One region of the Rhizobium binxianense genome, then DNA from elsewhere that is predicted to be linked to it. Evidence: predicted binding sites of a transcription regulator. Region 1 holds the regulator's gene; each other region holds the start of a gene.

Region 1 (7,601 bases):
TTGGCAGGCGAGCATCTCGTCGGTTGCCTTGACGGAATTTTTTAAACTCAGGGCAACAATCTGTTTTCCGTTAAAGGTCGCGCGAAAGCTCAATTTACGAGCGAACTCGGCAACCAAGCTCGAATCCTTAAAATCGATCCATAATGCCTTAAAGCCATCAAGGTCCACGGCGCTCGCATCAACTGTCCATTTTGAGCGATCTAAATAAAATTCAAGGGGATACTGCTTCCCGTCTTCCAAGGATTTCCAATTTACATTTCCAATCAGAATGTAAAAAGGACTTTCCTTTTTGACATAATTGAGGCCAAGACGAAAAACCGTGCCGTCTTCGAAGGAAGTCAGAACAAAGCAGCCGTTGCCTAGGGTCTTGTCGACAGCCACCTTCCAGCCGCCGACTTCTTTCCATTGGACTGTCTCGTCATCAGCCAAGCTCATTCGTGGCACCGCAGCTATGAGTGCGAGTACAAAAAACAAAAGTCGCATCAACGCCCCATCCCGCTTTCTTAGGCCAGAACCAAGAAACAGAATAGGTGCACAGTGACTACGCAAAGTCGAGTCACCGTGCTGCATCATCGCTAATCTTTTATTGCTCGCTGTGCGTGTCCTCAACCTTCGGCCGGCTGAAGCTCGGCCGGCTCGAAGCGGTAGGTGGTCGAGCAGAATTCGCAGGTGACGGCGATTTCGCCGTTTTCCTGGCTGGCCTCGATCTCCTCGGCGGTGAAGCCCTTCAGCACGCCCTTGATCTTGTCGCGCGAGCAGCTGCAGCGGTCGAAGACGGCGCGCGGTTCGTAGACGCGGACACCGCGCTCGTGGAACAGGCGGAACAGCAGCCGTTCGGTACCAACCAGCGGATCGGTCAGTTCATCGGCGTCGATGGTCTCGACCAGCGAACGGGCTTCGAGCCAGGCATCGTCCTCACCATGCGGGCGGCTGCCGGTGTCGCCGTCGCCGCCGTGGAGATCCGGCCGGCGCATGCGCTCGGGTGCTTCCGGCAGGAACTGGGCGACAAGGCCGCCTGCCCGCCAGCGATGGCGCGGCTTGCCGGCATCGTCGCGATCGAAGAGTTCGGCTGCGGCCAGGCGCACCCGTGTCGGGATCTGCTCCGACTGACGGAAATAGACGCCGGCAATCTCCTCGAGCGAGGTGCCGTCGAGTTCGACGATGCCCTGGTAGGGCTGGCCGAACTTGCCCTGGTCGATGGTGAAGGCGAGCACGCCCCGGCCGAGCAATTGCTCCGGCTCGGTTTCGCCTGCTGCGATCGCTTTGTTCAGCAGCGCCTGATCGAAGCGGGCATAGGCGCGGACATTTTCCGGCGTCGCGAAATCGGCGACGAGAAGATCGACCGGGCCATCGCCCTTGGTCTGCACCGTGAACTTGCCGTCGAATTTCAGCGAGGTGCCGAGCAGCACCGTCAAGACGACGACTTCGGCAAGCAGGCGGGCGACGGGTGCGGGGTAATGATGGCGCTCGAGGATCGCATCGAGCATCGGGCCGAGCTGGACGGCGCGGCCGCGCACGTCCAGACCCTCCACCTGGAAGGGGACGACATGGTCATCGCCGGCGAAATCAAACTGGCCGAGGGCGGCTGCAGCTTCTGCCATGGCTTTACTCCTAGTTTCGGAGCGATGGGTCAGCGTGCCCTTCGCTCGCGCGGCCGCAGGTCTATGACTCGCGGCATCCGATTATGGTTCAGATCGCGCCCAGGCACCAAGCAAGAATCGACTTCTGCGCATGAAGACGGTTTTCCGCCTCATCGAAGACCACGGATTGCGGACCGTCGATCACCTCGTCCGTCACTTCCTCACCACGATGAGCCGGCAGGCAATGCATGAACAATGCATCATTGCCGGCCTTCGCCATCAAGGCCGCATTGACCTGGTAAGGCTGGAAGACATTGTGACCCCGGGCCCGATGTTCCTGATTCATGGAGACCCAGGTATCGGTCACCACGCAATCGACGCCTTCGACCGCACGGTCGGCATCATGGCAGAGCATGATTTCGGCGCCCTCATTGCGGGCCCAGTTCAGATAGTGATCCTTGGGCTCCGAACCAAGAGGCACGGCCATGTTCATGCGATAGCCGAAGCGCGCAGCCCCTTCGACCAGCGAATGCAGCACATTGTTGCCGTCGCCGGTCCAGGCGATGGTCTTGCCCTTGATCGGGCCGCGATGCTCTTCGAAGGTCATGATATCGGCCATGATCTGGCAGGGATGGGTGTCATCCGTCAGCGCATTGATGACCGGCACGGTCGCATGCTCGGCAAGTTCCAGCAGCCTGGAATGCTCGGTGGTGCGGATCATGATCGCATCGACGTAGCGCGACAGCACCTTGGCGGTGTCGCCGATCGTTTCGGCGCGGCCGAGCTGCATTTCGGTGCCGGACAGGAACAGCGTTTCGCCGCCGAGCTGGCGCATGCCGACATCGAAGGAGACGCGGGTGCGCGTCGACGGCTTTTCGAAGATCATCGCCAGCATCTTGCCGGCGAGCGGCTTGTCGCCGGTGCCGGCCTTGAAGGCCTGCTTGCGGGCGAGCGCATCGTTCATGATGGTTCTGAGATCGGCAGAGGTGACCGCCGAAAGATCGAGGAAATGTTTAGGAGCCATGGTCTTCTTACCTGTCTGCGCCCGAGGGCGGCAATCTCTTCAAGCCGTCTTCTTGACCTTGGAGGCGCGAATGCTCTCGGCGGCGCGCTCGATGCGGGCAAGACCCTCGCGGGCTTCCTCGGCGGTGACGACGAGGGGCGGAAGAAGGCGGATGACGTTGTCGCCGGCGGGCACGCCGAGCAGATGGGCGGCGCGGATCGCCTGCAGCAGTTCGGCCGAGGGAATGGCGGCCTTGACGCCGAGCAACAGCCCCTCGCCTCTGATATCCTCAATCACATCGGGATAGCGATCCTTCAGCGAGGCGAGGCCCTGGCGGAAAACCAGTGCTACGTCGCGCACCTGCTGGAGGAAGCCATCGGCGAGAATGATGTCGAGCACGGCGCTGCCGACGGCCATGGCAAGCGGATTGCCGCCATAGGTCGAGCCATGGGTGCCGGCCTTCATGCCGGAGGCAGCCTCTGATGTGGCAAGGCAGGCACCGAGCGGGAACCCGCCGCCGATGCCCTTGGCGACCGCCATGATGTCGGGGGTGACGCCCGACCATTCATGGGCGAAGAGCTTGCCGGTACGGCCGACGCCGGTCTGGACCTCGTCGAGGATCAGCAGCAGGCCGTGTTCGTCGCAGATCTGGCGAAGCGCCTTCATGAATTCGGGGGTGGCGGGACGCACGCCGCCCTCGCCCTGCACCGGCTCGATCAGGATTGCAGCCGTGGCATCGGTGATCGCGGCGCGCACCGCTTCGATATCGCCGAAAGCCACCTGATCAAAACCCGGCGCCTTGGGGCCGAAGCCTTCGAGATATTTCTCCTGGCCGCCGGCGGCGATCGTCGCCAGCGTCCGTCCGTGGAAGGCGCCCTCGAAGGTGATGATATGGAAGCGCTCGGGATGGCCCTTGGAATACTGATAGCGGCGCGCCGTCTTGATCGCGCATTCGAGCGCCTCGGCGCCCGAATTGGTGAAGAACACCTTGTCGGCGAAGGTGGCGTCCGTCAGCCGTTTGGCCAGGCGCTCCTGGCCGGGGATCTCATAGATGTTGGAGAGGTGCCAGACCTTGTCGGCCTGCTCCTTCAGGGCGCCCACCACATGCGGATTGCTGTGGCCGACCGAGGTGACGGCGACGCCGGCGCCGAAATCGAGATATCGCTCGCCGCTTTCGGTGATCAGCCACACGCCCTCGCCTCGCTCGAACCGCAGCGGGGCACGAGAATAGGTGTCATAAAGCGGCGCGGCTTCAGCCATGGCGCGATCTCCCGATCTAAAGTTATGGGGCGACTGACTCCGGCTAAGAAAACCAGGCCCGAAAAATCAAAAATGCCGCCTTGCGGCGGCGACTGGCACTATTTCCTTTTCGCGCTGCAATGTCAACAAAACTGCGCCCTTAGCGCATGCAGCAAGGGTGTGCAGCGGCATTTTCAGTCTTCAACAGGCATTATTGCAGAAATGCCACGCAGGGGCAGCAAGTTGGGGAAAACTACGAATTCGATTCATCCGGATTCATGCGACTCTTGTCACGGAGTCAGCCTCACACTAGGTTAAAGTTCAATTACTAGACTGCATGCGGCGGAACTAGTCACCAAAATTGATCAAGCGTTTCTTGTTTCGGAGCTCCCGGGACAACGGTGAGGGATTCTGCCATCACCAACGCAAAAGGTGGAGACAGGGCATGAACTGGACAGACGAGCGGGTCGAGAAACTCAAGAAGCTTTGGGCCGAAGGACTGAGCGCCAGCCAGATCGCGGCGCAACTTGGCGGTGTCAGCAGAAACGCTGTTATCGGCAAGGTTCACCGACTGAGCCTTCCGGGCCGTGCCAAGGCCGGCGGCACCAGCACCGCGGCGCGAACGCCGAAGCGCAATACAGCGGCACCGCGCGCGCCGAACTACGCCTCTCGCGTCACCACCCGCACCGTTACCCGCCAGCAGGGCGCAACGATGCTGAAGGAAGAGATCGAGATCGAAACGATCGAGGAAATGGAATATGTGCCGAGGGGCAACGTGGTCGTGCCGATTTCGCGCCGCCTCGGCCTGACGGAACTGACCGAACGCACCTGCAAGTGGCCGGTCGGCGATCCGCTGAAGGACGACTTCCACTTCTGCGGCTGCGAATCCCCCGACAATTCGCCCTATTGCAGCTATCACCAGAAGCTCGCCTACCAGCCGGTCAACGAACGCCGCCGGGCGGCAGCGCGGGCTGGCTGAGCGGCAGACATCGTTAGAATGCAGAAAACGGGCCGAGTGGCCCGTTTTTTTATGCGTGGATGGAAGCGCTCATTGCGGCTATGGCTGCCCCTCACCCTAACCCTCTCCCCGTAAACGGGGCGAGGGGACGTGCCACACGAGAGGTGTAGGAAGGGGAACGGAGACGTCGCGGCGGGGTCCCTTCGCCCCGCGAGCGGGGAGAAGGTGGCGGCAGCCGGATGAGGGGCAGTCCATCGCCGCGAACCGGACAGCAGCGGGACAAGCCCGAGCATGACGAAAGAGCCGTCGGCCGAGCTGTAGTGACGCAGCCCTCAGGCTTCCATCGAATAACCGGCGCCGCGGACGGTGCGGATGACGTCCTGCATGTTGGAGAAATTCAGCGCCTTGCGCAGCCGGCCGACATGGACGTCGACGGTGCGTTCGTCGACATAGATGTCGTGGCCCCAGACGCCGTCGAGAAGCTGCGAGCGGGAGAAGACCCGGCCCGGCGACGACATCAGGAATTCCAGCAGGCGGAATTCGGTGGGGCCGAGGCGGACTTCACGGCTCTTGCGATGGACGCGATGGGTTTCGCGGTCGAGCTCGATATCGCCGCATTTCAGCACCGTCGACAGCACCTCGGGGCGGGCGCGGCGCAGCATCGCCTTGACGCGGGCAACCAGCTCGGGGGTCGAGAAGGGCTTGACGACGTAATCGTCGGCCCCCGTCGACAGCCCGCGGACGCGCTCGCTCTCTTCGCCGCGCGCCGTCAGCATGATGATCGGCAGGCGCTCGGTTTCCGGCCGCATGCGCAGGCGCCGGCAGAGCTCGATGCCGGATACGCCGGGCAGCATCCAATCGAGGATCAGAAGATCGGGCGTGCGCTCCTGAAGCCGCATTTCGGCTTCGTCGCCACGAAGGATGGTATCGACCTCGAAGCCTTCCGCTTCGAGATTGTAGCGAAGAAGCACGCTCAGGGCTTCTTCGTCTTCAACAACTGCAACTCTCGGGATCATGCGTCTCGGTCTCCTCGCGCATGATCCTTAAACCGGGGGTGATTTAAGCAATGCATCCTGCGCAAATTCACAAACTAGGCTGCGACCTCTTTGCGCGCCCGGACGGGCGCGCATGCAATTGACTGGTCCGGGCGACTGGCCCGGGCTGTCCGGGCGATTATTCCGTAACCGCGCCGACGGTGTTGGCGCTGTCGTCCTTCGGACGATCGCCTTCCGGCTGCGCGCCGGTCGCCATGTAATAGATCGTCTCGGCGATGTTGGTGGCGTGGTCGCCGATGCGCTCGATGTTCTTGGCGCAGAAGAGAAGATGCGTGCAGCTGGTGATGTTGCGCGGGTCTTCCATCATGTAGGTCAGGAGCTCGCGGAACAGCGAGGTGTACATCGCGTCGATCTCGTTGTCGCGCTCGCGGATGGCATTCGCCTTGTCGGCGGCGCGCGTCGTGTAGACGTCGAGCACTTCCTTGAGCTGGACGAGCGCCAGCTCGGACAGATGCTCGAGGCCGCGGGCGAGCTTGCGGGGAACGCCGGTGCTTTGGACGGCGATGACGCGCTTGGCGGTGTTCTTGCCGAGGTCGCCGACGCGTTCGAGATCGGCGGCGATGCGGATCGAACCCATGATCTCACGCAGGTCCGCAGCCATCGGCTGGCGGCGGGCGATGGTGACGATCGCCTTGTCGCCGATTTCGCGTTCGGCGTGATCGAGGATCACATCGTCGGAGATGACCTTCTGCGCCAGCGCGGTATCGCCGTTGACCAGTGCCCGCACGGATTCGGCGACCATCTGTTCGGCCAGGCCACCCATTTCGGAAATCCGCCTGGAGAGGAACTTCAGATCATCATCATAGGCAGAATAAATATGTGTCGATGCCATGGGGCTTTATCCTCGAATAACGGAAAGGCTTGGTGACGCCAAAATCAGCCGAAGCGACCCATGATGTAGTCCTGGGTGCGCGGATCGTCGGGATTGGTGAACATCTTGTCGGTGTCGTTCTCCTCGACGAGATTGCCGAGGTGGAACATGGCGGTGCGCTGCGAGACGCGCGCGGCCTGCTGCATGGAGTGGGTGACGATGACGATCGTGTAGTTCTCGCGCAGTTCGTGGATCAGCTCTTCGACCTTGGCGGTGGCGATCGGGTCGAGCGCCGAGCAGGGCTCGTCCATCAGGATGACTTCAGGGCTGACGGCGACGGCGCGTGCTATGCAGAGGCGCTGCTGCTGGCCGCCCGAAAGACCCGTGCCGGATTCATGCACGCGGTCCTTGACTTCGTTCCAGAGACCGGCGCGCTGCAGGCTGGTCTCGACGATCTGGTCGAGATCGGCTTTCGACTTGGCCAGGCCATGGATGCGCGGGCCGTAAGAGACGTTTTCATAGATCGTCTTCGGGAACGGATTCGGCTTCTGGAAGACCATGCCGACGCGGGCGCGAAGTTCGACGACGTCGATATCGGGATCATAGATATCGTCGGTATCAAGCGTGATCTTGCCGGTGACGCGGCAGCCGTCGATCGTGTCGTTCATGCGGTTGAGGCTCCGCAGGAAGGTCGACTTGCCGCAGCCCGAAGGGCCGATCAGCGCGGTTACGGTGTTTTCGCGGATGTTCAGGTTCACGTCGAAAAGCGCGCGCTTCTCGCCATAGTAAACAGAGACATCCTTTCCGATCATCTTATACGGGACGTTGCTCATCTTGTGATCCAGCGCCTTTTCAACTGCAGCTTCCGTCAACATGTTCATGATGTTTAACTCCGTTTACCAGCGGCGCTCGAAGCGACGACGCAAGAGGATGGCGCCCATGTTCATGACGATCA
Region 2 (7,601 bases), 700 kb from region 1:
TCCAGACTTTGTCGAAATCCCGCTCGTTTGCGGGCCTGCGCGTCGGTTTCGCGCTGGGGCAGCGGGAACTGATCGAGGCGTTGGTGCGTGTCAAGGACAGCTTCAACTCCTATCCGCTCGATCGCCTGGCGCAGGTCGCCGCGACCGCCGCGATCCAGGACGAAGCATGGTTCGAGACATGCCGGAAGAAGCTCATTGCCAGCCGGGACCATCTCGTTGGGGAACTCGAAGCGCTGGATTTCGAGGTTCTGCCGTCCCAGGCGAATTTCATTTTTGCCAGGCACGAAAGCCGGTCGGGTGCCGCGCTTCTCGCCGCTCTGCGCGAGCGGGACATCCTCGTCCGGCTTTTTGCCAAGCCGCGTATTGCAGATTTCCTGCGCATCAGTATCGGCACCGACGAGGAATGCGCCGGTCTGGTTGCCGCTCTCAAGGCGATATTGGCAGCCTGAGCTGCCCATTTTTCTGAGTCCGGGTCCGTCAGCTCTTCCGGTCGGCGATGAACTGCGCCGCGGCGATGAGGGTCGAGGCGCGGGCGCCGTAGGGGGCAAGCAGCGTCTCGGCATCGGCGACATGCCGGCGGAGCTCGGTCTCGGCCCATTCCATGCCGTGCAGGGCGACGAGCGTTCCTTTGCCGCGGGCCGCATCCTTGCCGGTCGCCTTGCCCATGGTCGCAGCATCAGAGGTCAGGTCGAGGATGTCGTCGGCGAGCTGGAAGGCAAGGCCGATTTTTTCGCCGAAAGCGCGCAGGCGGCGGCGATCTTCCGGCGGACTTGCCGAGATGAGGGCGCCGGCTTCGCAGGCGAAGCGGATCAGCGCGCCTGTTTTCATCGCCTGCAGGCGGATGATGCCGGCCTCGTCAGGGGCCTGTCTTTCCGCCGCGAGATCGAGCGCCTGGCCGCCGGCCATGCCGCCGAGACCGGCGGCGCGGGCAAGGGCCAGCACCAGCGCTGCCTTGCTCGTATCGGGAAGGGCCGTTTCCGGCGCGGCGATGATGTCGAAGGCGTAGGTCAGCAGGCTGTCGCCTGCGAGGATCGCGGTGGCTTCGTCGAATTTGATGTGGACCGTCGGTTTACCGCGGCGCAGATCATCATCGTCCATGGCCGGCAGATCGTCATGCACGAGCGAATAGCAGTGGACGCATTCGAGGGCTGCGCCGACACGAAGGGCCGCCTCGGCGTCACCGCCGAGAAGGGCGGCGCTTTCGACGACCAGAAACGGGCGCAGCCGCTTGCCGCCATTCAGCACGGCGTAGTGCATGGCGCTGCGCAAGGTCTCGGGCCTGGCGATTTCGTCGGAGAGGCTGTTCGGTAAAAGCAATGCGTCGAGCAGCGCCTCGATCTCGCGGGCGTTGTGCTTCAGCCTGGTTTCGAAAGTGACCCGGTTCGCATCCATGGGCGCTGTTTGGCATGGCGCAATGGGGGCTTGCAACGGAATTGTCGATGGCTGCCGCAAGATTTCCCGTGTACTCTGGCATAAGCGCCGCACAGGGGTTATGAGAACGATAGGAGCGAAATCGGGCTGGGGACATTGGATATAGCGCCAGAGATAGAGGACAGCGTCGACGCGCCGGCCGAGCGGCGATGGTTTGGAGACCGGCGTGTGTTGAAACGCATTGTCCTTGCCGTGCTGACCCTGCTGGTCCTTCCCTATGCGCTGATCTTCTTCTACCTGTTGCCCTTCATTCATCCGGTCTCGACGCTGATGCTGCGCGATCTCGTGCTGTTGCGCGGCTATGACCGCAGATGGGTGTCGCTTGATGAGATCGCCCCGGTTCTGGTGCAATCGGTGATGATGTCCGAGGATGGGCAATATTGCTTCCACGGCGGCGTCGACTGGGCCGAGATGCGCATGCTGGTCGAGGATACGCTGAAAGGCCAGGCGACGCGCGGCGGCAGCACCATCCCGATGCAGACGGCGAAGAACCTCTTTCTCTGGAACAGCCGCTCCTTTGTGCGCAAGGCAATGGAGCTTCCTCTGGCCGTCTCCACGGATTTCGTCCTGTCGAAACGGCGGCTGATGGAAATCTACCTCAACATCGCCGAATGGGGTCCCGGCATCTATGGCATCGAGGCGGCGGCCCAGCATCATTTCAAGGTGCCAGCCTCGAAGCTGACGCGGCGCCAGGCGTCGCTGCTTGCGGTCTCGCTGCCGAACCCGATCGATCGCAATGCCGGCAAGCCGGGACGAGGCCTTCGCCGGCTCGCGGGTGTGATCGAGCGGCGGGCACAGGGTTCCGGCGACTACATCAAGTGCATCTATGAGTGATATCAGAACGTGTCGTTAGGAACGGCGCTCCAGATTTTCGAATGGGGGCATCCGCCGTCATCTGACATTCTTGGTTCTGCCATATGGGCGAATGGAGTCTAATCAGAGCCCTCGAGTCGCCCCATGACCGTCACGACGTTTTCTCCCGAGCTTCTCCTTTATTCGAAGACGCACAATCCGAACCCGCCCGCCCATCTCGGCAGCCGTTATCGCAAGGTCGGCGGCTTTCTGCCGGAAGCCGGCAACACCATCGTCTGCCATGCCGAGAAGGGTTCGCCGTCGCAGGCGGTGCTGATCGAGGCGCGGGAGAAATATCTGGCAATGCCGGAGGCTTCGCAGTTCCTGTTCACGCCGATATCAAGCCTTCACATGACGCTTTTCGAAGGTATCATCGAGACCCGGCGCCGGCAGGATTACTGGCCGGGCGATCTCCCGCTCGAGACGCCGATCGATGACATGACCGAGTTGATGGCTGCCAGGCTTGAAGGTTTTACGATGTTCGATCCCTTCAAGGTCGCCATTGTCGAAGCTCGGCCGTCGGGCCTCCTCGTCGACGGGGCGACGGAGAATGACCGCGGGGTTATGCGCGCCTGGCGCAACGCGTTTGCCGACCTTCTCGGCTATCGCCAGCCGAACCATGAGGACTATAAGTTCCACATGACCTTCGCCTATGTGATCGAACGGCTGGAGGACGAAGCCTTGCCGCGCTGGCAGGCGATGCTCGACAACGTGGCCGGGGATATCCGCCGCAAGGCCCCGGTTTTCGAGCTGACGCCGCCGGCATTCTGCGTGTTCGAGGATATGAACCATTTCCACGAACTGTTGATCTTCGATTTCGACACCTGAACGGGAGAAGCCCATGGACAGACCGACGCTCTACATTGCCAATAAGAACTATTCCTCCTGGTCGTTCCGGCCCTGGATGGCGCTGACGGGCGTCGGCATCGATTTCGAGGAAGTCCTGATCCCCTTCGACTATCCGGGCGGCAATCCCGACATCAAGGCGGTATCGCCAAGCGGCAATGTGCCGATCCTACAGCACGGCGCATTGAAGATCTGGGAATCGCTGGCGATCATCGAATATGTCGCCGAGCTTCACCCGGAAGCCGGCCTTCTGCCGAGCGATCGGGCCGCACGAGCGATCGCTCGTTCGGTTTCGATGGAAATGCTCTCGGGGTTTCGGGCGCTGCGCGCCGCCTGCCCGATGAATATCCGCCGGCCCAAGGCCAGGATCGTCTTGCCCGATGGTGTCGACGCCGATGTCAACCGCATCGAGACGGTCTGGCGAGACCTGCTGCAGCAATCCGGCGGGCCGTTTCTCTTTGGCGCATTCAGCGGCGCAGATGCGATGTTTGCGCCTGTCGTCAACCGGTTCGACATCTATGACCTCGTCAACCGGGACGAAACGCTGACCTATATGGAGACCATGAAGGCGCATCCGGCCTGGCGGAAATGGGAAGAGGCGGCACGGGCCGAGCGTTGGATCGTGGCGGAAGACGAAGTTTGAGCCAGGAATCATCGGCGTCGCAAAAAATATGCATGGGGACTGGTCAAGCCCACCCCTTGCATGTATAAGCGCGCCAAATTCCGAAATCGCGACATGTCCGTTTCGGCCGCCAGTCTGGCCGTGGGAATGTTTTGCCCGCAAGTGGAGTAAGAGAAATGGCTGTACCGAAGAGAAAAACAAGCCCGTCCAAGCGCGGTATGCGCCGTTCGGCAGATGCACTGAAGGCTCCGACCTACGTCGAAGACAAGAACTCCGGCGAACTGCGCCGTCCGCACCATATCGACCTGAAGACCGGTATGTATCGCGGCCGCCAGGTTCTGACGCCGAAGGAAAGCGCATAATTTCCCGATCCGGCTTGCCCGATCGAAAGTTTCAAGGCCGGCGTCACGCCGGCCTTTTCTATTCGACGATATAATATTTGCAATGACTTGCGGTCTGGCAGCGGTTTGCGGCAGTATTCTTCCTGCGCGCTCCAGCGGCGCGGTCTTTTCAGACGTGCAATTGATGCTGTAGCCCTTTGAATTTACGCGTCATGATTTCCGAAAATCGAATCCGATTTTTCGGAAATCATGATGCTGGGAGATTGCCGATGATAGCCGCCATGCCCCTGATGATTATCCCGTTTATTCTTTACAATCTGGCGATGCTGGGATTGATGGGCGATGGCGGCATTCCGGCGCTGCAGCACGATGTCATCGTACTGTCGATGATCTCGGGTGCGATCTGGAGCATGGCGCTCGGCGATCTTTTCATCGTCGTCGCCCTTGTCGTGCTGTTCTTCGAAATTCTGAAGGCGACCAGAACCGGCCCCGGCAACCTCATCAACCATATCTTGTCGATGCTGGTGTTCATCGCCTTCCTGGTCGAGTTTCTGCTCGTCCGGGACGCTGCGACGCAGGTATTCTTCATATTGCTGACGATCGCTCTGATCGATGTGATCGGCGGTTTTGCCGTCTCGATCCGGAGCGCCGGGCGGGATGTCTCGATCGGATTATAGGTTGTCGAGTTTGTTCTGAAGGGCGCGGAGCTGTTCCTTCAGCTCATCGATATCCTTGGCCTCGGCCTTGCGGCTTTCCTTGGCAGGCGGCGTCATGAAGGGCGAGAACATCTGCATCGCCTGCTGAAACAGCTCGGTGTTGCGGCGAACCTGGTCCTCGACCATCTGCATCGGCAGTTGCAGATTCTTGCCGAGCGGCGTCTCGCCGAAGGCGCGGTTCACCTGCTCACGCATCTGGGACTGCTGTTCGGTGAAGGCGCGCATCGAATGTTCGAGAAAGCTCGGCACCACCATCTGCATCTGATCGCCGTAATAGGTGATGAGCTGGCGCAGGAAGGAGATCGGGAGCAGGGTGTTGCCGGTCTTCGATTCCTGTTCGAAAATAATCTGGGTCAGCACCGAATGGGTGATGTCATCTCCGCTTTTTGCATCCTGGACGGTAAAATCTTCGCCCCTCTTCACCATCTCCGCCAAGTCTTCCAGCGTGACATAGGTGCTGGTGCCCGTATTGTACAACCGGCGATTGGCGTATTTCTTGATAACGATCTGACCCTCATGCTTCGCCATATCAGTCTCCTGGACCCCCGTCTGAATTATGGATATTCCTCCACTTCAGACTGTAAACGCAAAAGAAGGCCGGTGACAATCTCTTTGTGCGATGCGGCAAACCTTTCACAGAGCAGATGAATCGGCTTTGGCGGACGATGCTGAAAAACGACGGCAGCCGGTCTTCGCGTTTGACTTGTGCCCCAAGCTTTGCCAGTTTCCACTTATGTAAGTGAGACGAAAAACGAGGAGGAGCGTCCCCATGAGCAATTCATCCGTCGTCATCGCCAGCGCAGGTCGAACAGCAGTGGGCTCGTTCAACGGCGCTTTTGCAACGGTCCCCGCGCATGAGCTCGGCGCGGCCGTCATCAAGGGAGCGCTCCAGCGCGCCGGCGTCGATGCCGGCGAGGTGGATGAGGTGATCCTTGGTCAGGTGCTTGCCGCTGGCGAGGGCCAGAACCCGGCCCGCCAGGCGGCGATCAAGGCCGGCATTCCGAAGGAGGCGACGGCCTGGGGCGTCAACCAGCTCTGCGGCTCCGGCCTGCGCGCCGTCGCACTCGGCATGCAGCAGATCGCCACCGGTGACGCCCGGATCATCGTTGCCGGCGGTCAGGAATCCATGTCGATGGCGCCGCATGCCGCGCATTTGCGCGGCGGCGTCAAGATGGGCGACATGAAGATGGTCGACACGATGATCAAGGACGGCCTGACCGATGCCTTCCATGGCTATCATATGGGGGTCACCGCCGAGAATATTGCGCGGCAGTGGCAGCTTTCGCGCGAGGATCAGGATCAGTTCGCCGTCGCCTCTCAGAACAAGGCTGAAGCCGCGCAGAAGGCCGGCCGTTTTGCCGACGAGATCATTCCCTACCTCATCCAGACGCGCAAGGGCGACGTGACCGTCGATGCCGACGAATATATCCGCCATGGCGCCACGCTGGAGGCGATGGGCAAGCTGCGCCCGGCCTTCGACAAGGAGGGCACGGTCACGGCCGCGAACGCCTCCGGCCTCAATGACGGCGCGGCCGCAGCGGTGCTGATGAGCGAAGCCGAAGCCGTCAGGCGCGGCATCCAGCCGCTCGCCCGCATCGTTTCCTGGGCGACGGCCGGCGTCGATCCTTCCATCATGGGCACCGGCCCGATCCCGGCTTCGCGCAAGGCGCTGGAAAAGGCCGGCTGGTCGGTCGGCGATCTCGATCTTGTCGAGGCCAATGAGGCGTTTGCGGCGCAGGCCTGCGCCGTCACCAAGGATCTCGGCTGGGATCCATCGATCGTCAACGTCAACGGCGGAGCGATTGCGATCGGCCATCCGATCGGCGCCTCCGGCGCCCGCGTTCTCAATACGCTGCTGTTCGAAATGAAGCGCCGCGGCGCCAAGAAGGGCCTGGCCACGCTTTGCATCGGCGGCGGCATGGGTGTCGCCATGTGCTTCGAGGCGCTTTGAGCAGTACGATCCGTCATTGATTGAAAAGCCCACCAAGAGGTGGGCAAAAAACAACAGGGGAGTGGAACATGAGCAGAGTGGCTCTGGTCACCGGGGGAACACGTGGCATCGGCGCGGCGATTTCCGTAGCGCTGAAAAATGCCGGATATAGGGTTGCCGCCAACTATGCCGGCAACGACGAGAAGGCCAGGGCCTTCCACGAGGCCACAGGGGTTCCGGTGTTCAAATGGGACGTTTCGGACTACGCCGCCTGCGGCGAGGGGATCGCCAGGATCGAAAGCGAGCTCGGCCCGGTCGAAATCCTCGTCAACAATGCCGGCATCACCCGTGATGCGATGTTCCATAAGATGACGCCGCAGCAGTGGCACGACGTGATCAATACCAACCTCACCGGCCTGTTCAACATGACGCATCAGGTCTGGACAGGCATGCGCGACCGCAGCTTCGGCCGTATCGTCAATATTTCGTCGATCAACGGCCAGAAAGGCCAGATGGGTCAGGTGAACTATTCGGCCGCCAAGGCGGGCGATCTCGGCTTCACCAAGGCGCTGGCCCAGGAAGGGGCGGCCAAGAACATCACCGTCAACGCCATCTGCCCCGGTTATATCGGAACGGAAATGGTGCTGGCCGTGCCGGAGAAGGTGCTGAACGAACGCATCATTCCGCAGATTCCCGTCGGCCGTCTCGGCGAGCCGGAAGAGATCGCGCGTTGCGTCACCTTCCTCGCCTCCGACGATGCCGGCTTCATCACCGGTTCGACGCTGACGGCCAATGGCGGGCAGTTCTTCGCCTAAGCCACACTACGGATTACACGCAGTTTAAAAGCGAGGCGCGTCTGCAGG
Region 3 (7,601 bases), 1.7 Mb from region 1:
AGCTATACCGCCAGCGTTTCTCCCGCGGCCTGCCGCAAGGCGGCCTCGAAGAGCTGGGCGACGTGCACAATCGCCGCGGCACCCGCGTGCGCTTCCATCCCGATCCCCAGATCTTTGGGGATCACATGAAGTTCGATGCCGCCCGCGTCTTCCGCATGGCGCGCTCGAAAGCCTATCTGTTCGGCGGCGTCGAAATCCGCTGGAGCTGCGAGGCGGGCGTGCTGCCCGAAGGCTCCGAGGTGCCTGACAAGGCTGTCTTCCACTTCCCCGGCGGCCTGAAGGACTATCTCCAGGCGACGATGGGCAAGGAGTTCACCGTCACCCGCGAGATCTTCGCCGGCAAGACCGAGAAGGTGAGCGGCCACGGCTCGATGGAATGGGCGATCACCTGGTACGGCGGCGATCCGCAGGTGCATTCCTATTGCAACACCATCCCGACCCCCGAAGGCGGCACGCATGAGGCCGGCCTGCGCATCGCGCTGACCAAGGGCCTGAAGGCCTATGCCGAGCTGACGCAGAACAAGCGCGCCGCCCAGATCACCACCGACGACGTGATGATCTCGGCCGTCGGCATGCTGTCGGTTTTCATCCGCGAGCCGGAATTCGTCGGCCAGACCAAGGACAAGCTCGCAACCGTCGAAGCCCAGCGCATCGTCGAGAATGCGCTCCGCGATCCCTTCGATCACTACCTTGCCGACAATCCGAACGAGTCGGCCAAGCTGCTCGACTGGGTGATCGAGCGCGCCGAGGAGCGCCTGCGCCGCCGCAAGGAAAAGGAAGTCAACCGCAAGACGGCGGTGCGCAAATTGCGCCTGCCCGGCAAGCTCGCCGATTGTTCGCAGAACACCGCCGAAGGCGCCGAACTCTTCATCGTCGAGGGCGATTCGGCAGGCGGTTCGGCCAAGCAGGCGCGCAACCGCGCCAACCAGGCCATTCTGCCGCTGCGCGGCAAGATCCTCAACGTTGCCAGCGCCGGCCGTGAAAAGCTCGGCGCCAACCAGCAGCTCGCCGATCTCATCCAGGCGCTCGGCTGCGGCACGCGCTCGAAATACCGCGACGAAGACCTGCGCTACGAGCGCATCATCGTCATGACCGATGCCGACGTCGACGGCGCCCACATCGCCTCGCTGCTCATCACCTTCTTCTATCAGGAGATGCCGGAGCTGGTGCGCGGCGGCCATCTCTTCCTCGCCGTGCCGCCGCTCTATAAGATCACTCAAGGCTCGAAATCCGCCTATGCCCGCGACGACAACCATCGCGCCGAGCTGATGCAGACGGAGTTCAAGGGCAAGGCCAAGGTCGAGATCAGCCGCTTCAAAGGTCTCGGCGAGATGATGCCCGCCCAGCTCAAGGAAACCACCATGGATCCGTCCAAGCGCACCCTGCTCAAGGTGCTGATCGACGAGGTGGATTTCGAAGGCACCCGCAGCGCCGTCGACGATCTGATGGGCACCAAGCCGGAAGCCCGCTTCCGCTTCATCCAGGAACGCGCGGCCTTTGCGGAGAATCTCGATATTTGACAGATGCTGCGGCGGCGCGCCGACCGGTCTAATGGACATGGGTTGGCGCTCCGCATTTTAGCATTTGCGATTTCACGGAACTGACGAAGAACCGTAACAACTCCGTCAAACAACCGGCGCATGACACGGTCGGCGCGCCTTCCCCTTGAGGGAGGGGCGGCGCCGGTTCGAACCGTTTTCAACCCCACGCCGGATTTTGCCATGACCAAGCGTTTTCTCGCGACTGCCGCTTTCGTTCTCCTGTCCAGCACCGTCACCGTCAGCGCCACGGAAATCGGCGCCAAGTTCGAGACCGCCTGCCCTTTCGGCGATTGCGCCGCCGGCATTTCGCTCTCTTACCTCGGTGAATTCGTCATCCCCACAGGCCACATGGAAAACGGCGTCGAGTTCGGCGGCATATCAGGCCTCGATTTCGATGCCGCCACCGGCCACTATATCGCCATCAGCGACGACCGCTCCGAAAGGGCGCCGGCCCGCTTCTATGAACTCGACGTCGATGTCGACGCGTCGGGTCTCAAGGGGGTTTCGGTCGTCAAGCAGGTCACGCTGAAGGATAAGAACGGCGAGCCCTTCGCCGCCAGGACCGTCGATCCGGAATCGATCCGCCTCGGCAAGGACGGCATCTATTGGGGCAGTGAAGGCGATGGCAAGGCGTTGCTTGCGCCCTTCATCCGCGTCGCTTCGCCGGACGGTTCCTTCGTCCGCGAATTCAAGCTGCCAGAGGGCTATGCGCCGACCGCCGACAAGTCGACCGGCATCCGCGACAATCTCGCCTTCGAGGACCTCGCCGTCGCGCCCTCGGGTGATGTTTTCGTCGGTGTCGAAGCCGCCCTCTATCAGGATGGTCCGAAGCCGTCGCTGGCGACGGGCAGCCTGTCGCGCATCATCCGTTATGATGGCGCCACCGGCGAGCCGAAGGCGCAGTATGTCTATCCGGTCTCGCCGATCCCGCAGGCCGCCGCCAAGGCCGACGGCGGCAACGACAACGGCATGTCGGAAATGCTGGCCCTCGACGATCACCGCCTGCTCGCCGTCGAGCGCAGCTACGCCGAAGGCTTCGGCAATAACGTCAAGATCATGATGATGGATCTCGCAGACGCGACCGACATATCCGCCATCGCCTCACTCGCCAAGAACGACCAGCGCGTCGTCCCCGCCCGCAAGAGCCAGATCCTCGATCTTAGGGCGATCGGCCTCGTCCCCGACAATATCGAGGCCATGTCGCTCGGCAAGGCCAAGGACGGCAGCGACGTTCTCATCCTTGGCTCCGACAACAACTTCTCGCCCGCTCAGAAGACGCAGTTCTACGCCTTCAAGATTCTCAGCCGTCCGCAATCGTAAGACGCTGCATCTGACGGTCGAATAGCGACGCTTTGTATACGCTTTCGGGCTACGCACCTTGAAACCGCGGGGGTGATGGCCCATAACCAGAGTACAAGAAAAAGAAGAGGCGCGCGTGGGTGTATTCGACCGTCAGAAAAGCAATCATGAACCGCGATGGCTCGGATCGTCGGCGCAAACGCGCACGCCGCTGATTCCCTCCATCTCGGCGGCGCGCTGGCTGCTGGTCCTGATCGTCGCGGCCGGCGTCTATTTCTTCTACGGCTTCCTCGTGCCGGTGCTCGCCGCCCTCGTCATCGGTTTTGCCAGCTGGCCGCTCTACCGCCAGCTTCTGGCACGCGTCGGCGGCAATACGACGATCGCCGCGACCATCGCCATCCTCATGATCATCACCTTCCTGGTCATCCCGATCGGGCTTGCGATCACCTATACGACGGGCGAAGTGCGCAACTGGGTTGCCTGGGCAATCCATGCCAACCGCGCCGGCGCCCCGACGCCCGACTGGATCGTCGCCCTGCCTTGGGCAGGCGCCTATCTCGATGAAGTCTGGACAAAATATATCGGCAGCCCCGGCGCTCTCGGCGAGGTCATCCAGGCGGTCAGCGGCGCCAATATCGGCAATATCTACCGTGCCGTGCTTGCGGCCGGCGGCGGCGCCTTCCACCTGCTGCTGACGCTGCTCTTCATGCTGATCGCGCTGTTCTTCGTCTATCGCGACGGCTTCTCCTTCTCCAAGCAGATCGACATGCTCGGAGAGCGCATCCTGCCGAACCGCTGGGAGCGTATTTCCCGCGTCGTGCCGGCGACGATCAGCTCCACCGTCATGGGCATGACGCTGATCGCCATCGGCGAAGGCATCGTGCTCGGGGTCGCCTACTGGATCGCCGGCGTGCCCTCGCCCGTCACCCTCGGCGTGCTCACAGGCGTGATGGCGCTGATCCCGGGCGGCGCGCCGCTCTCCTTCACGCTGGTCTCCGTTTATCTGCTGGCCAGCGGCTCGCATGTCGCCGGCATCGGTCTTTTCGTCTGGGGTACGGTCGAACTCTTCATCGTCGATAAGACGCTGCGGCCGAAGCTCGTCGGCGGGCCGATCAAGCTGCCCTTCCTGCCGACTTTTTTCGGCCTCGTCGGCGGCGTCAAGACGATGGGTTTCCTCGGCCTCTTCATCGGCCCGGTGCTGATGGCGCTGATCGTCGCCATCTGGCGCGAATGGATCCACGAAGCCCGCAACGCCGACAAGAGCGAGACGGGCCCGCAGGCACTTATCGACGAACTGGCACCGCCGACTGTCCCCGGACCACCAAAAACGATCCCGCGCGTTGCCGAAGGCTGAACCGGCCTTCGCGGATCGTCACCCCAGCCGCTTTTCCATGAACAGGCTCAGCGGATCCGGCAGATAAGCGCCGAAGGGCTCGATGTCCTGGTAACCGTATTTGCGGTAGAGAGCGATCGCCTCGGGCTGGTAGATGCCGGTTTCGAGCCGGATCGCCGTCAGCCGCTTTTCCCCTGCGATCGCTTCGAGCGCATTCATCAGGCTGCTGGCGATCCTCAGCCCCCTTGCCTCGGGATCGACGAACATCCGCTTGATCTCAGCCGTGCCGTCGCCGGCTTCGACCAGCGCGCAACAGCCGACGATCGTGCCGTCGTTGCGGGCAACCAAGAAGCTCACCGAAGGTTTCTCCAGCACGGAGAGGTCGACCAGATGGTTGCTTTCCGCGGGATAGAGCGACTGCGCATAGGCGTCGGAAAGATCGAGAAGGCGGATGACGCCGTCCTGGCGCGGCGGCTCCTGGGCGATGATGACGGACATGATGATTCCCAATGCTTGCGAAAGGCGCAAATTTTTCCCGAGGTGACGAAGAGTTAATGCCTTCGCCTTCTTTCGGTTGGAATTGCGCCGTCTAAGGCGATGTCAGGTTCCATAGCCAAGGAGACAGAATATGCAAGCGGTGCTCATCGCCATGACCATTCTCGGTTGCGACGATTCCATCAGCCAGTGCAGCTATGTCGCGACGGTCGATAAGCGCTGGGAAACCGTTGCCGCTTGTGATGCCGAAGCCGAACGTCAGCTAAAAACCTATGCCAATGTCAGCTATCCCTCGGTAATTGCGGTGTGCGAGGCGCCGAAGGCCCTCGCTGCCGCCGAGCCGCCGAAGCCGGCGCCTGCTCCCCCGGCTGTCGCTGAAGTGGCCGAACAGCGCCCGCAGGGGCTGCTTGGTTTCGCCGACGACATTGCCCAGCAGGTGCGCGACCATCTGCCCTCCGGCAGGAGCGTCAAGGACACGGTCGCCAAGCCGGTGCATTTCGTCTCCACCAGTTATTCCTGGGTGGTGACGCGGCTCGCCGATTAGGCGGCCGCAAGAGCCGCATAAACGCGGGCCGATTGCCGCTGTTCGGCGACACCAAGCTTTTCCACCATGTCGAGCAGCTCGCCGACGGCACCATGCACCTCGTGATGGCGGAATTTATCGAGAAGACGGCCGCAGATGGTGCCGGTCATGCTGCCCGGTGCTTTTCTGGCGGCGTCACGCCACAGCATCGTCGCCTCGACGAAGATGACGCTGATATCCCTCGGCAGGCCGGCGGATTCGTAGAGCGCGCGCACCGCATGCATGCGCCCGGTTGCCAGGATCGAACGCACCCGGCGCTCGCTGCAGCCTGTGAGATCGACAATCGCGCCGGCGAAGAAATCCACCTTGCCGGCGCAAAGCGCGTGCATCAGGAAAGATGGCGTCAGCCGGCCGTTGAGGCGCAGATGCTGGACGAGGTCGGGTATTTCACGCGGCGCAATGTCGCCGGCAATCGAGACGATCGCAGCCTCGGTCGCCTCGCGGCTGATGCGCTGGAGCCGCTGCAGGCCAATCGCCGCCTGTGCCAGCGGCAGGCCGATCAGCGCATTGCTGACATGCTGGGTCAGCAGCTGGCGGGCGTCGGCGGGAAGATCGCTGCGGTCGAGAAGCAGGTTGCGAATATCGCAGCAGTCACCGAGCCGTTCGGCGATGCGTTTGAGAGATAGGCTGGAGATCACCGCACCGTCATTCTCGAGCAGGCAGAGGAGTTCCTCTTCGTCGCCAACCTCCGCAAGGGCGGCGGAGACAGGGCGCGTCACATGCGCCCTCGCCGCGATCAGCATGCGGGTGGCACCGTTGCCGCGGGCGGCAAGGTCGACGAGATCGGCATCGCTCAAAAGCGGCGAACAGGTCACCGCGTGGCAGGCGACTTCGGGCTGGTCTTCGGCAAGCGAAAGGATCAGGCTGCGCGGCGCATCCGGTGACCAGGCGATCGCCTCGGCCAGCGCCAGCCGCACGCGCGGCGACGGATCGTCGAGCAGGAAGGTCATCGCCATCTCGGCCGCCGCGCGCTCGTCCGCCGTCATCTCGGATTGCAGATAAGCTCGCCCCAGTGCATTTGCGGCCCGGGCCCGGTCACCGGTCTTGGCGGTTTCGATCCAACGAAGGAAAGCTTCTACGATCACGCGACGCCCCAGCACTTGAACGCGATTCCCTCGCGTTTCATTCAATGCTGCGACGGTAGCGGCAAAAGGTTTAAGATTGGTTCACCATGTTTCTTAAGCCTTTGTGCGCCTTGCTCGTTCGCCTCAGCCTTGTTGCGGCTTCGGCCGAAACATCTCGAAGACCTCGCTGGCTTCGCTGTAATCCATATAGCCGAGACGCGCGACCGGCCGGGCGAGCGACATGTCGAGGCGGCCGTCCCGGACGATCGCCTCGTCGATGTGAATGCCGACCACTTCGCCGAAGACGAAGACGTTTTCGGACGGTTCGCCCGACAGCGTCTTCGGCTCGATGATCTCGGTGACCTTGCATTCGAGCACCGCGAAAGCCTCGCCGACATAGGGCGCGTCGATCAGTTCGGCCTGCTTCGCAGTCAGGCCAGCGAAGACGAATTCACTGTCGCCATAGGGCAGCGCCGCCGAGGAAAGGTTCATCTTCTCGGCGAGATTGCGGCTGACGAAACTGCAGGTGAAGACGCCGGTTTCGGCCGCATTGCGCTGGCTGTCCTTGCGACCGCTGGAGGAAAACATCACCAGCTTCGGCCGATCGGAAACGGCATTGAAGAAGGAATAGGGCGCCAGATTGATCGAACCGTCCCTGCCCTTGCTGCCGATCCAGCCGATCGGACGCGGCGAGACGATTGCCTTGAAGGGGTCATGCGCGAGCCCGTGCCGATTGCTGCCGGTGGTGTAGAACATCAGTCCTCTCCGCCGACCCAGGTCACGGTGTCGGCAAGCTCCGGCCGCGGCCGCTCGATCGCCGGAAATGTCGTCGAGCCGATATGGATGAAGCCCGCCACCTTTTCATCCGGCCCGACTCCGAGCAGCGGATAGGCGCGTTCGTCATAGGCGAACCACTCCGTCAGCCAGTTGGCGACATAACCGCTGGCATTGGCGGCGAGGATGACGTTGAGGCAGAGCGCGCCGGCCGACATCAGCTGCTCCCACTCCGGGATCTTGATGTGCGGCCCCGCCTTGCTGACGACGGCGACAACCACGGGCGCGCGGGTGAAACGGGCGCGCTCGACCTCGATCATCTCCTCGGAAAGCTCGGGCTTTGCCTCGAGCGCCAACTTCAGAAGCGCCTCGCCGAGATGGGCGCGGTGCTGTCCGCGATAGACGATGAAGCGCCATGGCGCGATCTTGCCGTGATCGGGGACACGCGAGGCAAGCCGCAATATTTCCTCGATCTCGGCCCTCTCGGGGCCTGGTTCGCACATCTGGAAAGC
Region 4 (7,601 bases), 800 kb from region 1:
GGCTAAGTTGCGGTGCGCGGCAGTGGCCAAAAGCAAAGATCTGGCAGGCTGTTACCGTCCCGCTGACTGCAACGATGAGGTTTGCATCGGACGGCGCGGCAAAGTAGCCCCTCCCCCTTATGGGGAGGGGTTGGGGAGGGGTCTTGCCCTCAAACTCTGACAAATACCCACAGACCATCATCCCCATACCCCATGATCCACGCCGGCAAAGCCCGTCATCTTCATTTGCTGCACATTCTCCAGCCCCAACGGCTGATGTGTTGCCGCCAGCACGATGCCGCCTTCTGCCAGATGCGCTGTGATCAATTCGGCCAGCAGCCGGTCGGCGCTGGCATCGAGTGCGGCTGTGGGTTCGTCGAGGATCCAGACGGGGCGGTGGGCGACGAGCAGTTTGGCGAAGGCTATCCGGCGCTGCTGGCCGGCGGAGAGATAACCGAAGGGAAGGTGGGTGATTCCTGAGAGGCCGACGGCCTCAGCGGCTTCTTCAAGCGGGAGGCCGGCAGTGGGGTGGCCGAGAAAGGCTCGCCAGAATTCCAGATTCTCTGCAACTGTAAGTTCATTCTTCATCGCATTTCGATGGCCAAGGTAGTGGCTGGCTTCGCCCGGATGCCGGTCTTTCCAGCCCTCTCCGTCGCGGAAGATGACGGTGCCTTTTTCCGGCTTGAGAAGGCCGGCGACGACACGCAGCAAAGTGGACTTTCCCGATCCATTTCTGCCCGTCAGCACAAGCGCCTCGCCGGCTGCCAAGTGAAAGGAAATGTTAACGAAAATCAGATCCTCACCGCGCCTTGCGGCCAGATTTTCGGCGGTGAGATGCATACGTCGGGTCTTTCCTGGTTTCGGCTTCCGGAGGGGTCAAAAAATGTCCGATTTTGACTGCGTTCGGGTATGGCAAGTTTTTAGGAAATTATCTATAAGACCTGCAACCACGCCAGCGGTCGGCGTGAATTTCATCCTTGCGCCGAACTTGGAGCGTCTGTTCCACGTGCGGACAGCGGAAATGGCCGTACCCGCATCCTGATGTGCATTAAGTGCATAGGCGTTCGCACGACTGTGTTGGCTATCAGAAACGGGGTCTCTCGTGTCTAAATCTCTTGACAGTTTCAATTGTCGTTCCACGCTTTCCGTGAACGGGAAAGACTATGTCTATTATAGCCTGCCCAAGGCTGAGGCAAACGGTCTGCCCGGCGTCTCGAAGCTTCCCTATTCGATGAAGGTGCTGCTCGAAAACCTGCTGCGCTTCGAAGACGGCCAGTCGGTCACCAAGGAGCACATCCTGGCCGTCGCCCAATGGCTTGATAATAAGGGCGCGGTCGAAAACGAAATCGCCTATCGGCCGGCGCGCGTGCTTATGCAGGACTTCACCGGCGTTCCCGCCGTCGTCGATCTTGCCGCGATGCGCGACGCGATGGTGTCGCTCGGCGGCGATCCCGAGAAGATCAACCCGCTCGTTCCCGTCGATCTCGTCATCGACCACTCCGTCATCGTCGACGAATTCGGCACGCCGCAGGCTTTCGCGAGGAATGTCGAGCTGGAATACCAGCGCAACGGCGAGCGCTATCGCTTCCTGAAGTGGGGCCAGCAGGCCTTCAAGAATTTCCGCGTCGTGCCTCCCGGCACCGGCATCTGTCACCAGGTCAATCTCGAATATCTCGGCCAGACCGTCTGGACCAAGGAAGAGGACGGCGAGACGATCGCCTATCCCGATACTTGCGTCGGCACCGACAGCCACACGACGATGATCAACGGTCTCGGCGTTCTCGGCTGGGGCGTGGGCGGGATCGAAGCGGAAGCCGCGATGCTCGGCCAGCCGGTCTCGATGCTGCTGCCCGAAGTCATCGGCTTCAAGCTGACCGGCAAGCTCAAGGAAGGCGTGACCGCCACCGACCTCGTCCTCACCGTCGTGCAGATGCTGCGCAAGAAGGGCGTCGTTTCGAAGTTCGTCGAATTCTTCGGCCCCGGCATGGACAATATGCCGCTCGCCGACCGCGCGACGATCGGCAATATGGGCCCGGAATACGGCGCGACCTGCGGCTTCTTCCCGGTCGACGGCGAAACCATCAACTACCTCAACATGTCCGGCCGCACCAAGGACCGTATCGCGCTCGTCGAAGCCTATTCGAAGGCACAGGGCATGTGGCGTGAGGGCGACGGCTCCGAGCTCGTCTTCACCGACACGCTGGAACTCGATCTCAGCGACGTCGTGCCGTCGATGGCCGGTCCGAAGCGTCCGGAAGGCCGCATCTCGCTCGAGAACATCGCGACCGGTTTTGCCGGCTCCATGGATGCCGACTACAAGAAGCCCGGCCAACTCAACAACCGCTATGCCGTCGAAGGCACGGACTTCGATCTCGGCCATGGCGACGTGGCGATCGCCGCCATCACGTCCTGCACCAACACGTCCAATCCGTCGGTGCTGATCGCTGCCGGCCTTCTCGCCCGCAACGCCGTTGCCAAGGGCCTGAAGACGAAGCCGTGGGTGAAGACCTCGCTGGCACCGGGAAGCCAAGTCGTCGGCGAATATCTCGCCAAGTCGGGCCTGCAGGCCGATCTCGACAAGCTTGGCTTCAACCTCGTCGGCTTCGGCTGCACCACCTGCATCGGCAATTCCGGCCCGCTGCCGGCGCCGATCTCGAAGACGATCAATGACAAAGGTCTCATCGTTTCCGGCGTTCTTTCCGGCAACCGTAACTTCGAAGGCCGTATCTCGCCCGACGTGCAGGCGAACTACCTCGCATCCCCGCCGCTTGTCGTCGCTTATGCGCTTGCCGGCACGGTGCAGAAGGATCTGACCAGGGAGCCGATCGGTGAGGACCAGAGCGGCAACCCGGTCTATCTCAAGGACATCTGGCCGACTTCGAAGGAAGTCCAGGAATTCATCCTGAAATACGTCACCCGCGAGCTCTACGAATCCAAGTACGCCGATGTCTTCAAGGGCGACGTCAACTGGCAGGCCGTCCAGGTTCCGCCGGGCCAGACCTATGCCTGGGACGACAATTCGACCTATGTTCAGAACCCGCCCTACTTCGTCGGCATGGGTAAGAAGGGCACTGGCGTTTCCGACATCAAGGGCGCCCGCGTTCTCGGCCTGTTCGGCGACAAGATCACCACCGACCATATTTCCCCGGCCGGTTCGATCAAGGCGGCATCGCCGGCAGGCGCCTACCTGCTCGGCCACGAGGTTGCCGTTGCCGACTTCAACCAGTACGGTACGCGTCGCGGCAACCATGAAGTGATGATGCGCGGCACCTTTGCCAATATCCGCATCCGCAACCACATGCTCGGCCCGAACGGCAAGGAAGGCGGCTACACCATCCACTACCCGTCGAAGGAAGAGACCTCGATCTACGACGCGGCGATGCAGTACAAGGCCGAGGGCGTGCCGCTGGTGATCTTCGCCGGTGTCGAATATGGCAACGGCTCTTCCCGCGACTGGGCTGCCAAGGGTACCAACCTGCTCGGCGTCAAGGCGGTGGTCGCCCAGTCCTTCGAGCGTATCCATCGCTCGAACCTGGTCGGCATGGGCATCATTCCCTTCGTCTTCGAAGAGGGCACGACCTGGCAGAGCCTCGGCCTCAAGGGCGACGAACTCGTCACCATCGAAGGTCTGGAAAAGATCAAGCCGCGCGAGAAGAAGATCGCCAAGATCACCTATGGCGACGGCACCGTGAAGGAAGTTCCGCTGCTGTCGCGCGTCGATACGCTCGACGAGGTGGTCTACCTCAACAATGGCGGCATCCTGCAGACGGTTCTGCGCGATCTCGCTGCCTGATTTTTAAGAGACTCGACTGATAATGGCCGCCGGAGAGCAGTTTCCGGCGGCTTTTCTTTGCGGCGACAGTAATTTGGCCAGCTCACGATGATTTGTTTTCCGCGGGTTCCGGCAGCGCTGCGTCTCACCCGTTCGTGACTTTTCGTTTGGACCCGGAAGGATTATTCGTACGTTCATATGTCAGAGCCTCCGGTTCCAACACGCCGTCGGCGCTGAAAAAGAGGTGCAGGTGAATGTCCCCCCGTTTTTTGATTCCGCTGATCGCCGGCGTTGTTCTCTCAGGCCCCTTGCAGGCCGAAGACGGCACGCCGAAAGGTGTCGTCGAACTGTTCACGGCGCAGGGCTGCTCTTCCTGTCCTCCGGCTGATGCCGCTTTCCGCAAGCTGGTGAACCAGGGCGATGTCATCGCGCTCGCCTATCATGTCGATTACTGGAACTATCTCGGCTGGGCCGATACGCTGAGCTCCAAGGAAAACACCGAGCGGCAATACGGCTATGCCAGAACGATGGGCCGCAGCAACGTCTACACGCCGCAGGCCATCGTCAACGGGCGCGGCCATCTGGCCGGCGCTGATCTCAACGGCATCAACGGCAAGATCGACACCTATAGCAGCGAAGGCAACGGGCTGACCGTCCCGATCAGCGCGGCGATGCGCGGCGACGAGCTGGAGATCAAGATCGGCGCGGGGCAGGGCAAAGCCAATGTCGTGATGGTCTATTTCGACAAGGAAAAGACGATCGACGTCGAAAAAGGCGAAAACAGCGGGAAGAAGATCTCCTATCTGCACAGCGTCACCAATGTCGAAACGGTCGGTATGTGGGACGGCAAGGCGACCAGTCTGACGCTGCCGGCGAGCGTCCTGCAGCGGCCGCAGCTCGAAGGCTGCGCGATCCTGCTACAATCGGCGACCGACAACGGCGATCCGGCTGCGATCCTTGGCGCGACCGTGGTGATGGCTGGAAAAAACATCTGAGATTTCATCCGGTTGCGGATGAAGTACCGGGCGGCCCGGCTGAGCGTATTCGGGGCTGGGGTTAAGGTCGATACGCTCCGCCGGGCCCTTTGGCGCGCTGGCGCCAAACCGGGGATTCATAATTCTCCTGCAAATGAGGCGCTGTTTTGACTGAAATGCGGCGCTGCAGAGAAAGCGTTAGCGCTATCAGGTGCGGCCGAATGTGACGGGCGGTACTCTTGCAATTTGCGGCGGGTCGGGCACACTGTCACTCTCCTGTCACAAGCGGAGGCCTTGGGAGACCTGATGACAGATCAGCCGGATTTGCGACACGGCGAAAGCCGTTCCGTCGACAATAGTTCCTCAGTCGTCGTCGATCTCAGGGAATACAAACAAAGCAAGGACCCGCTTCCGGTGACTTTTCATCGGCGCGAACTGGACGCGATCCTGTGGATCTACGGCCGCATGGTCGGCGACGGCGAATGGCGCGACTACGCCATCGATCACCTGAAGGACAAGGCGGTCTTCTCCGTCTTCAAGCGCTCCGGCGAAATGCCGCTCTTCCGCATCGAGAAAAATCCGAAGATGGCGGCCAAGCAGGGCGCCTATTCGGTGATCAATATCCATGGCACGATCCTGAAGCGCGGTCACGAGCTGAATCAGGTGCTGAAGGTGTTCGACAAGGCCCTGAAGCTCGTCGACAAGTAGGCCGTATCAGCCGGCAAACAGCGTGCCGGGATAGGTGGACGGATCCGGAGCGGTTGTCATGCCCTCGCCGAGGGCGCGCTGCATGAACATCGTATCCAGCCAACGGCCGTGCTTGTAGCCGGTGCCCCTCATCAGCCCAACCTCCACGAAGCCTGCCTTGAGATGAAGCGCGATCGAGGCAGGGCTGGCACCGCCGATGACGGCGGTCATTTGACGGAAACCGAGATCGGTGCAGCGGTTGATCAGCTCGGCTATCAACAGTTTGCCGATGCCGCGTCCGCGCGCCTCAGGGGCCAGATAGATCGAATCCTCGACCATCCAGCGATAGGCGGGGCGCGTGCGAAAGGCCGAGGCGTAGGCATAGCCGAGCAGACCTCCATCGGCATCGACGGCGGCGATATAAGGATAGCGCTGGCTGACGATCGCCGAAAAACGCTGCGTCATCTCGGCCTCGGAGGGCGGCACTATCTCATAGCTCGCCACGCCGTTCAGGACGGATTCGCGATAGATATCGGCAATGGCGGGAATGTCGGCTTGCGAGGCATCGCGCAGGAGGAAGGACATTTCGGCGGCTGGTCCATCGGAATGAGCGGGCTTACCTAAAACCACTGCTGCGAAACCGGCGCAACAAAAAAGGCGGCCGAAGCCGCCTTTTCGATCTCAGCGTGCCTGCTTATTTGCGATTGCCCATGAACTGCAGCAGGAACATGAAGAGGTTGATGAAGTCGAGATAGAGCGTCAGTGCGCCCATGATCGCCTTGCGGCCGGCGACAGCGACGTCATCGGCTTCCAGGTACAGTTCCTTGATCCGCTGTGTGTCGTAGGCGGTGAGGCCTGCGAAGATCAGAACGCCGAGAACCGAGATCGCGAACTGCACGGCCGACGAAGCCAGGAAGATGTTGACCAGCGATGCGATGATCAGGCCGAAGAGACCCATGATCAGGAACGAGCCCATCGCCGACAGGTCACGCTTCGTCGTGTAGCCGTAAAGCGACAGCGCGCCGAAGGAGGCGGCGGTGACGAAGAAGGTCTGCACGACGCTCTGGCCGGTGTAGATCAGGAAGATCGACGAGAGCGACAGGCCGACAAGCGCGGCATAGATCGCGAACGTCGTCTGGGCGGCGCTCACCGTCATGCTATGGATCCGGAAGCTCAGGAAGAACACCAGAGCCAGCGGCGCCAGAATGACCACCCACTTCAGCGGGCTCACATAGATCGCCTGGCCGAAAGCGGTCAGTTCGCCGTTGGCGAAAGCGAATTGGAACGACAGATATGCGGCCACACCGGTGATCGCCAGACCCAGCGCCATCAGGTTGTAGACCTTGAGCATATAAGCGCGCAGGCCTTGATCAATCATCTCGCCGGTCTGAGCGCGGCTTTGATAGTTACGAAGATCAGCCATAGTTTCCTCTTACAAGCTCCGATGGAGATACGGTGTCGGGGTTTTCGACCCGGGCGCCGCTGCGGAGCTCCAGCATGCCTGCGGATAATATGAGGCTTTCGCCCCTCGCAAACAAGAGCCTTGCGAGGGCTCGGCCGGTTAAATCGCCGTAAGGTGAAGGGTTTGGGTGCCGCTGCCGGCTCAAAGCTCGCGCAAGACAGGTGCCGCTTTCTGCCCGAGGATGCGCCAGGTGCCGATCAGGCCGATGCCGACGGTCAGGACGAGCGCGGTCACCAGCGTCAGCCCCGCGACGTCGGGCAGAAAGGCCGAGGGCAGGCGCATGATGCGGGCGACGATGAACCAGGCGGCGACGCCGCCGGCGATCAGCGCGAAGATTGCGGTTGCGAGCCCGAGGATCAGATATTCGTAGCTGAAGGCGCGGATCAGCATGGCGCGCGTGGCGCCGAGCGTCTTCAGCACCACCGCGTCATGGGTGCGCGCCCGGTTTCCGGCGGCAAGCGCGCCGGCAAGGACGAGGATCGAGGCGATGAGGGCGACGGAGGCTGCGGCGCGGATCGCGGTCGCCAGCTGCGCGACCAGCTGATTGACGATATCGATCGCATCCTTGACGCGCACACTGGTGATCGTCGGATAGGTGTTGGTGACGGATTTCAGGATCGCCGCATCTTCGGCCGGTGTCGAGGAGGGATCGGTCAGGGTCGCCAGCCAGGCATGCGGGGCGCCGCGGAAGGTGTTCGGCGAGAAGACCATGACGAAATTGATCGAC

The links. Region 1 encodes PhoB, which activates phosphate uptake and scavenging genes when phosphate is short. Its sites were predicted from a motif close to TGTCATNNANCTGTCAT; they were not measured.
Region 2: a site for PhoB is predicted at 2,321-2,337, ahead of PO860_RS19750 (DUF1868 domain-containing protein). Genes of this name have one in related genera too.
Region 3: a site for PhoB is predicted at 1,630-1,646, ahead of PO860_RS09385 (esterase-like activity of phytase family protein). Genes of this name have one in related genera too.
Region 4: a site for PhoB is predicted at 4,992-5,008, ahead of PO860_RS19295 (DUF2794 domain-containing protein). Genes of this name have one in related genera too.

Annotation. Positions count from the first base shown of each region.
Region 1 is NZ_CP118713.1:172,607-180,207, reverse strand. Features, by position in the region: gene PO860_RS00890 (hypothetical protein) at 1-483, opposite strand, end outside; gene PO860_RS00885 (Hsp33 family molecular chaperone) at 606-1,601, opposite strand; gene argF (ornithine carbamoyltransferase) at 1,690-2,604, opposite strand; gene PO860_RS00875 (aspartate aminotransferase family protein) at 2,644-3,843, opposite strand; gene PO860_RS00870 (GcrA family cell cycle regulator) at 4,268-4,801, shown strand; gene phoB (phosphate regulon transcriptional regulator PhoB) at 5,113-5,796, opposite strand; gene phoU (phosphate signaling complex protein PhoU) at 5,954-6,667, opposite strand; gene pstB (phosphate ABC transporter ATP-binding protein PstB) at 6,712-7,527, opposite strand; gene pstA (phosphate ABC transporter permease PstA) at 7,543-7,601, opposite strand, start outside.
Region 2 is NZ_CP118713.1:4,026,006-4,033,606, reverse strand. Features, by position in the region: gene hisC (histidinol-phosphate transaminase) at 1-449, shown strand, start outside; gene PO860_RS19760 (polyprenyl synthetase family protein) at 478-1,392, opposite strand; gene mtgA (monofunctional biosynthetic peptidoglycan transglycosylase) at 1,528-2,265, shown strand; gene PO860_RS19750 (DUF1868 domain-containing protein) at 2,389-3,111, shown strand; gene PO860_RS19745 (glutathione S-transferase family protein) at 3,125-3,772, shown strand; gene rpmF (50S ribosomal protein L32) at 3,928-4,113, shown strand; gene PO860_RS19735 (hypothetical protein) at 4,362-4,769, shown strand; gene phaR (polyhydroxyalkanoate synthesis repressor PhaR) at 4,764-5,336, opposite strand; gene PO860_RS19725 (acetyl-CoA C-acetyltransferase) at 5,578-6,759, shown strand; gene PO860_RS19720 (beta-ketoacyl-ACP reductase) at 6,828-7,553, shown strand.
Region 3 is NZ_CP118713.1:1,881,565-1,889,165, forward strand. Features, by position in the region: gene parE (DNA topoisomerase IV subunit B) at 1-1,520, shown strand, start outside; gene PO860_RS09385 (esterase-like activity of phytase family protein) at 1,722-2,861, shown strand; gene PO860_RS09390 (AI-2E family transporter) at 2,977-4,194, shown strand; gene PO860_RS09395 (GNAT family N-acetyltransferase) at 4,213-4,671, opposite strand; gene PO860_RS09400 (hypothetical protein) at 4,802-5,212, shown strand; gene PO860_RS09405 (DUF2336 domain-containing protein) at 5,209-6,351, opposite strand; gene PO860_RS09410 (flavin reductase family protein) at 6,460-7,071, opposite strand; gene PO860_RS09415 (nitroreductase family protein) at 7,071-7,601, opposite strand, start outside.
Region 4 is NZ_CP118713.1:3,931,835-3,939,435, reverse strand. Features, by position in the region: gene ccmA (heme ABC exporter ATP-binding protein CcmA) at 178-819, opposite strand; gene acnA (aconitate hydratase AcnA) at 1,082-3,772, shown strand; gene PO860_RS19300 (DUF1223 domain-containing protein) at 4,006-4,746, shown strand; gene PO860_RS19295 (DUF2794 domain-containing protein) at 5,032-5,433, shown strand; gene PO860_RS19290 (GNAT family N-acetyltransferase) at 5,440-5,997, opposite strand; gene PO860_RS19285 (Bax inhibitor-1/YccA family protein) at 6,107-6,835, opposite strand; gene PO860_RS19280 (ABC transporter permease) at 7,016-7,601, opposite strand, start outside.